DNA from 3 places in the Streptomyces sp. WP-1 genome. Region 2 is predicted to be linked to each of the others. Evidence: riboswitches for the same ligand, from Rfam matches in the RefSeq annotation. Region 2 holds a riboswitch; each other region holds the start of a gene.
The links. A riboswitch is a leader RNA that binds a small molecule or an ion and turns the genes downstream of it on or off. The one in region 2 is predicted to bind cobalamin.

Region 1 (2,253 bases), 1.8 Mb from region 2:
TGCTTGGAGAGCCGGGCGACCTGGTGGTAGCGGTCGTAGATGGAGTCCAGCTCGTCCAGCGGGGAGTCGAGGAGGTAGCAGGACGACATCTGGGGGTGCCGGGTGCCGGAGTTGAACAGGGTGGGGGAGGAGGGCAGGTAGTCGAGCCGGCTCATCAGCCGGTAGAGCGCGGCGACCTCGTCCACCGAGCGTGCCGAGTCGTCCTCGGCGAGGCCGGCGGCGACACGCAGCATGAAGTGCTGGGGGGTCTCGATGACCTGACGGGTGATCGGGTGGCGCAGCAGATAGCGGCTGTGCAGGGTGCGCAGCCCGAAGTAGCCGAAGCGGTCGTCGGCGGCGCGGTCGATCAGGTGGTCGAGCCGGGCGGCGTGGATCCGGACGAACTCGGCCGTCCGGTCGGCGATGAGCCCCTCGCGGTGTCCGACGGCGACCGACTCGGTGAAGGACGCCACGCCCTGCGAGGCGGCCTCGGCGCGGATGGAGATGGTCAGCAGCCGGGCGGCGAGCCGCGAGTACGCGGGGTCCTCGGAGATCAGGCCGGCCGCGGCCTCGGTCGCGAGCTCGCGCAGCTCCGCCTCGTCGGCGTGGGCGGAGCGGCCGCGCAGCGCGGCGGCGGCGACCCGGCCGGGATCGGCGTCGGGGAGGTCCCCGGTCAGCTCGGTCAGGGTCCGCAGCAGCGCGGTACCGGGACCGTCGTTCTCCAGGCCCTGGGCTGAAGCCGGTTCGGCTGGCGCGATGGTCACGTGGGGCTCTCCCTCGCTCGGCACGGGGCCTGGCGGAGGGCAGGGGCAGCCACGAGCGCACACGGCGTCGCGTCCACCGGCCCACTCCGCGAGGCCCGGACGTCTCAGAGCACCCGAACCGGTGGGCCGGGTGCGCTGCCGGCAGGTCCTCGGACTGATCCCCGTGCGCGGATGCGCACAAGTACACCGTTGCGGGACAGTTCCGGATTCGCACCGGATTCCCCTGCGACGACAGCGACCATGAGCATACATCTAGTGCCGGGCCGGAATGCCACCCCCAGATGTTGTGTCACCGTGTGTCTACGAGGGGTATGCGAAACGGGGCGCGAGGGGCACGCGAAACGGGCCGCCGGCGCCCTTGGCGCCGCCGGCCCGCCCCTGGCCGCCCGGGTCCCCGGGCGCCTCGCTAGTGGCTGGTGCCCGCCGTGGCGGGCGGCAGCTCGACCTGTACGCCCGGGTCGCCGGCGTCCGCCGTGTAGTCCTCGGGACGGGTCTCGTCGATGCCCTCAGGGGCCTTCACGGCCTTCAGGACGACGGTCAGGACGACCGTGACGAGGACGTTGAGGACGAAGGCCGTCATGCCGATGTAGCCGATCTGGCCGATGCCCGGGATGTCGTCGGCGGAGCCGCCGAAGTGCTTCTGGGTCGGGGAGGCGACACCGTACGCGGCGAGGGTGCCGTAGATCATGCCGACCGCCCAGCCCGCGAGCAGCGCCCAGCGGTGGAACCAGCGGGTGAACAGGCCGCCGACCAGGGCCGGGAAGGTCTGCAGGATCCAGATGCCGCCGAGCAGCTGGAAGTTGATGGCGACCGTCTTGTCCATGCCCAGTACGAAGATCAGCGCGCCGACCTTCACCAGCAGCGACACGAACTTGGAGACCTGCGCCTCCTGCTTCGGCGTGGCGTCCGGCTTGATGAAGTCCTTGTAGATGTTGCGCGTGAACAGGTTCGCCGCCGCGATCGACATGATCGCCGCCGGGACCAGCGCGCCGATGCCGATCGCCGCGAACGCCACACCGGCGAACCAGTCCGGGAACATGTCCTCGAACAGCTGCGGGATCGCCAGCTGCCCGTTGGTGACCTTCACCCCGGCCGCGATCGCCATGAAGCCCAGCAGCGCCAGCAGGCCCAGCATCAGGGAGTACAGCGGCAGGATGGTGGTGTTGCGCCGGATCACGTTACGGCTCTTGGAGGAGAGCGTCGCGGTGATCGAGTGCGGGTACATGAACAGCGCGAGCGCGGAACCGAGAGCCAGCGTGGCGTACGTCCACTGTCCGGCGGGCGCCGGCGCGAGCGCCCCGCGGGGCTTGCCGGTGGCCGGGTTGACCTGGCTGAACGCGTGGGCCGCCTTGGCGAAGATGTCGTCGAAGCCGCCCAGCTTGATCGGGATGTAGATGATCGCCACACCGATCACGATGTAGATCAGCGCGTCCTTGACGAACGCGATCAGCGCGGGCGCCCGCAGCCCCGAGGAGTACGTGTACGCGGCCAGCACCGCGAACGCGATCAG
Region 2 (2,253 bases):
CGAGGCGTTCCGGCTGAGCACCTGCGGGGTGCGCCCGGACACCCAGATCCACACCCATATGTGCTACGCCGAGTTCGGTGACATCGTGCGCGCCATCGACGATCTCGACGCCGATGTCATCAGCCTGGAGGCGGCCCGCTCCCATATGCAGGTCGCCCGCGAACTGGCCGCCCACGGCTATTCACGCGAGGCCGGTCCTGGTGTCTACGACATCCACTCCCCGCGCGTCCCGAGCGCCGAGGAGGCGGCCGGGCTGCTGCGCACGGGGCTCGGCGCCATCCCGGCCGAGCGGCTGTGGGTCAACCCCGACTGCGGCCTGAAGACCCGTGGCTGGCCGGAGACCCGTGAGTCCCTGGAGAACCTGGTCGCGGCCGCGCGCACGGTCCGCGCGGAGCTGGCCGGAGCCTGATCCGGACACGACGGCGGGGCCGGGGCGCACGCGTTACGGCCCCGCCCCGCAGTCCGGGCACGCCGAACCGGCCGCCGGGACCGCCCCCCTCCGACGCATGGGTATACCTAAGTTGAGCCCACGACACAACATCTGGGGCCGTGCACCCCAGACGAGTTCTAGATGCAGTGCTGGGCGTGCTGGTGGTTCGCCGGGCGCAGTGGTGCCCGGCGAGGCAAGAGGGAACCCGGTGGGAATCCGGGACTGCCCCGCGGCGGTGAGCGGGAACGACCGCCGTCATACGCATTGGACCCGGTGAACGGGGGTCTGGGAAGCGACGGCCAGTAGGTGTCCTCAGGTGATGAGGGCGTGCCCGCGAGTCCGAAGACCTGCCACCGGCGCGTACGCCGACGGACGGCGTGCGCGCTTCGAGGCCCCGCCGTGCGGGAAGGGCTGCGGACGTTTTGGGCACGACAGGCATCGGCGGCGGGGCGGCCGGCGGCATGACCACACGGGAACCGGTCCGGACGCGCAAGGACCACCACGCGCTGAACGCCATGCTGAACATGTACGACTGCGACGGCCGCATCCAGTTCGACAAGGACCGCGAGGCGGTACGCCAGTACTTCCTCCAGCACGTCAACCCGTGGGTACTACGAGGAGGCGGTGTTCCGGCGCTACGACGGGGCGTTCACCGAGCGTCTGTACCGGCGGGCGTACGCCCATGAGCACCGCTTCCGCACCTTCCTCGGCGCGTTCGAGTACTACACCTCGTACACCCTGAAGACCTTCGACGGCTCCCGCCTTGGGCGGGTCGGCGGTGCCCCCCCCTGAGCACACCGCCCCGGAGCGCAAGGAGCCCGCCACCGTGACTTCCGCGACTCAGAGCCGCCGATGGGACGTTCACCGGCTGCCGTCCGCCGAGGGCCGGACCTTCCTGGTCACCGGGGGCGACGCCGGGATCGGCTACTTCACGGCGGAGCAGCTCGCCGCCACCGGCGCCGTCGTCGTGCTCGGCAGCCGGGACGGCGCGAAGGTGGAGGCCGCCATGGCCTCGACCCGTTCGCGCGTCCCCGTCGTGCGGGTACGGCACCTTCGGCTGGACCTCGCCGACCTGTCGTCCCTGAGGGCGGGCGTGGACGGGCTGGACCTCGATCGGCTCGACGCGGTGGTGCACAACGCGGGGGTCGCGCTCGACGACCCGCCGCGCCGGGAGACCGCGGACGGCCACGAGCTGATGTTCGGCACCAACCATCTCGGCCACTTCGCGCTGACCCGGTGGCTGGTACCGCTGCTGTCCGCGGCGCCGGCGGGCCGCGTGGTGACGGTGGGCAGCTTCGCGGCGCGCTCCGAGCGACTGGACCTCGGCGACCTGCAGTCCACCCGGGACTACCGGCCCAAGCGTACGTACGGCCGCTCGAAGCCGGCGCAGATGTGTTTCGGCTTCGAACTGGACCGCCGACTGCGTGCCGCCGGCAGCACGGTGCTCAGTGTGGTGGCCCGCCCCGGGGGCGCGCTGGACTCCCTCACCCCGTCCCGCCCGCCGGTCCACCGGACGACACCCGGCGAGCGGCTTCGCGCCCTGCCCGCCGCTCTCTTGGCGCAGGGCAAGGACGCCGGGGCGTGGCCCGTCGTGCGTGCCGTCCTCGACCCACAGGTGCGGGGAGGGGAGCTGTGGGGGCCGAGGGCCTTCGGGCTGCGGGGCATGCCGCGGTCCGAGCCCGTCCCCTCCCATATGGCCGATCCGGCCGTCGCCGCTCAGCTGTGGGCCGCCGGCGAGGAGCTGACCGGCACCGCCCGCCGGCCCGGTCCCGCGTAGGAGGCGAGGGGCCGGATCAGCGCGTTGTGGGCGAGCTGTTCGGTGA
Region 3 (2,253 bases), 4.9 Mb from region 2:
ACGACGAGCACGGGCAGCCGGGCGCCGCGCGCGATCCCCATGTTGACGATGTCGGTGCGGCGCAGATTGATCTCGGCCGGGCTGCCCGCGCCCTCGCAGATCACCGCGTCGTACTGCCCGCGCAGCTCGGCCAGGCAGTCCAGCACCGTGCCCAGCAGCCGCTGCCGGCGCCCGCCGTGGTAGCCGCGCGCGCTCATCTCGCCCACCGGTTTGCCCAGCAGCACCACCTGGCTGCTCTGCTCGCCGCCCGGCTTGAGCAGCACGGGGTTCATCTGCGCGGTCGGCTCGATCCGGCACGCCTGGGCCTGCATGGCCTGCGCCCGGCCGATCTCGGCGCCCTCACGGGTGACGAAGGAGTTGAGGGACATGTTCTGCGCCTTGAACGGCGCGACCTTCACGCCCTGGCGCACCAGCCACCGGCAGATCCCGGCCGTCACGACGCTCTTGCCGGCGTCGGAGGTGGTGCCGGCGACGAGGAGACCACCGTTCACTTCCCGCGTCCCTTCGGTCCGTTGACGAAAAGGCGCGCGGCGAGTGTGGTGCCGAGCGCGAGCAGGCCGACGCGCCGGGAGAGCCGTACGGCCCGCCCGATGTCGGGGACTTGTACGGCCCGTCCGGCAGCGCCGTTGAGCACGGGCCGGTGTTCGACGCGGCCGCCGTAGGAGAGGGTGCCGCCCAGGCGGACGCCGAGGGCGCCCGCGAAGGACGCCTCCACGGGACCGGCGTTGGGGCTCGGATGGCGGCGGGCGTCCGCGCGCCAGGCCCGCAGGGCGCCGCGCGGATCGGGTCCGGCCGCGGCGGCGAGGACGGCGGTCAGCCGGGCCCCCGGCCAGCCGGCCACGTCGTCCAGGCGCGCGGACGCCCAGCCGAAGCGGCGGTACCGGGCGGACTTGTGACCCACCATCGCGTCCAGGGTGTTGACGGCCCGGAAGCCCAGCAGCCCCGGCACCCCGGCGGCCGCGCCCCACACCAGGGCGCCCACGACCGCGTCGGAGGTGTTCTCGGCGACCGACTCGACCACGGCCCGTGCGATCCCGTCGGCGTCCAGCGCCTGCGGGTCCCGGCCGCACAGATGCGGCAGCCGGGCGCGGGCCGTCTCGATGTCCCCGGCCGTCAGGGCGGCCCCGATGGCCTCGGCCTCGCGGGCGAGGGAGGTGCCGCCGACGACGGCCCAGGCGGCCGCGGCGGTCAGGGCGGCGGAGGCGGCGGGGGAGGGGCGTACGACGTGTGCGGCCAGCGCTCCGAGCGCGACGGCGCCACCGGCGCACACGGTGGTGTGCAGGGTGCCCCAGCCGCGGTGGTCGTGCCACAACGCGCCCTCGACAGCGGCGGCCGCACGTCCGAACGCGGCGACCGGGTGCCCGCGGCGGGGATCGCCGAGGAGGAGGTCGCCGAGAAGTCCGGCGGCGGCGCCGTACGCGTAACTGCGATCGGCGGCCATCGGCTCAGTCGGCCGTGGTCACCGTGGCGGTGGTCCTGGTACTGGTCCTTCGGCAGCCGGGCATGGCGATGTGTCCTCACTCAGGGTGTCCGCGCCCTGGTTCGACGTGATCGGCGGCGAGAGTTCCTGGCTACCCGGGGAGTTCTTCCCCGGTGACAGTGGCGGGACCGCGCCGGATTCGCACCGGCTTCCTCTCCTGCTGCCGTACATGGCGTGGGCAGTCCACCACGCCCCCGGAACGGCCGTCAACTTGCCGTTGACCTGCGGGAGTGTGCAGATTCCCACACCACGAGGGGTGGCCGGGCACGCGAGAGGCTCCCCTGCCGCGGGCGGCGGAGGGGAGCCTTCGGGAAACTGCCGGGACCCGGGACCGGGCCCCGGGCTCAGGACTTGGAGACGATGAGGAGGATGCCGTACGCCACCGCCGCCGCGCAGGCCGCGAAGCAGACGTAGGCGCCGGTGACGGCGAGCGTGGCGGAGCCGCCCTCGGCCGCGGCCTTCTCGCGCCGGGCCAGGCCGTTGACGCCGAGGGTGAACAGGACCACCAGGCCGACGGTGAACGCGAGGCTGACGCCGAAGACGGAGCCGATGGCCGCCCAGTCGATCTTCATGGGGTTGCTTCCTTGGTGAACGGGGCTCGGGGTCAGACGGTGGCGGCCGGCGGGGCCGCGGCGGCGGGGGCCGCCGGTCCGGCGGCCGGGGCCTGTGCGGGGGCCGGGATGGTGGCCGTGAGGTCCTCGGTGATCGTGCCGGCGGGCGGGGGGCTCACCGCGGCGATGGCGGTGGTCACCACGCCGGAGGGCTCCGCGGCC

Region 1: another riboswitch for cobalamin. It lies ahead of QHG49_RS12445 (ribonucleoside-diphosphate reductase subunit alpha); the one in region 2 lies ahead of QHG49_RS34025 (ribonucleotide-diphosphate reductase subunit alpha).
Region 3: another riboswitch for cobalamin. It lies ahead of QHG49_RS26890 (cobalamin biosynthesis protein); the one in region 2 lies ahead of QHG49_RS34025 (ribonucleotide-diphosphate reductase subunit alpha).

Annotation. Positions count from the first base shown of each region.
Region 1 is NZ_CP123923.1:2,931,605-2,933,857, reverse strand. Features, by position in the region: gene QHG49_RS12445 (ribonucleoside-diphosphate reductase subunit alpha) at 1-743, opposite strand, end outside; cobalamin riboswitch at 866-1,001, opposite strand; gene mctP (monocarboxylate uptake permease MctP) at 1,150-2,253, opposite strand, start outside.
Region 2 is NZ_CP123923.1:1,168,058-1,170,310, forward strand. Features, by position in the region: gene metE (5-methyltetrahydropteroyltriglutamate--homocysteine S-methyltransferase) at 1-409, shown strand, start outside; cobalamin riboswitch at 576-800, shown strand; partial or broken gene QHG49_RS34025 (ribonucleotide-diphosphate reductase subunit alpha) at 892-1,192, shown strand; gene QHG49_RS04830 (SDR family NAD(P)-dependent oxidoreductase) at 1,257-2,207, shown strand; gene QHG49_RS04835 (bifunctional 2-methylcitrate synthase/citrate synthase) at 2,147-2,253, opposite strand, start outside.
Region 3 is NZ_CP123923.1:6,085,297-6,087,549, forward strand. Features, by position in the region: gene QHG49_RS26885 (cobyric acid synthase) at 1-491, opposite strand, end outside; gene QHG49_RS26890 (cobalamin biosynthesis protein) at 488-1,441, opposite strand; cobalamin riboswitch at 1,541-1,684, opposite strand; gene QHG49_RS26895 (hypothetical protein) at 1,825-2,052, opposite strand; gene QHG49_RS26900 (inorganic phosphate transporter) at 2,085-2,253, opposite strand, start outside.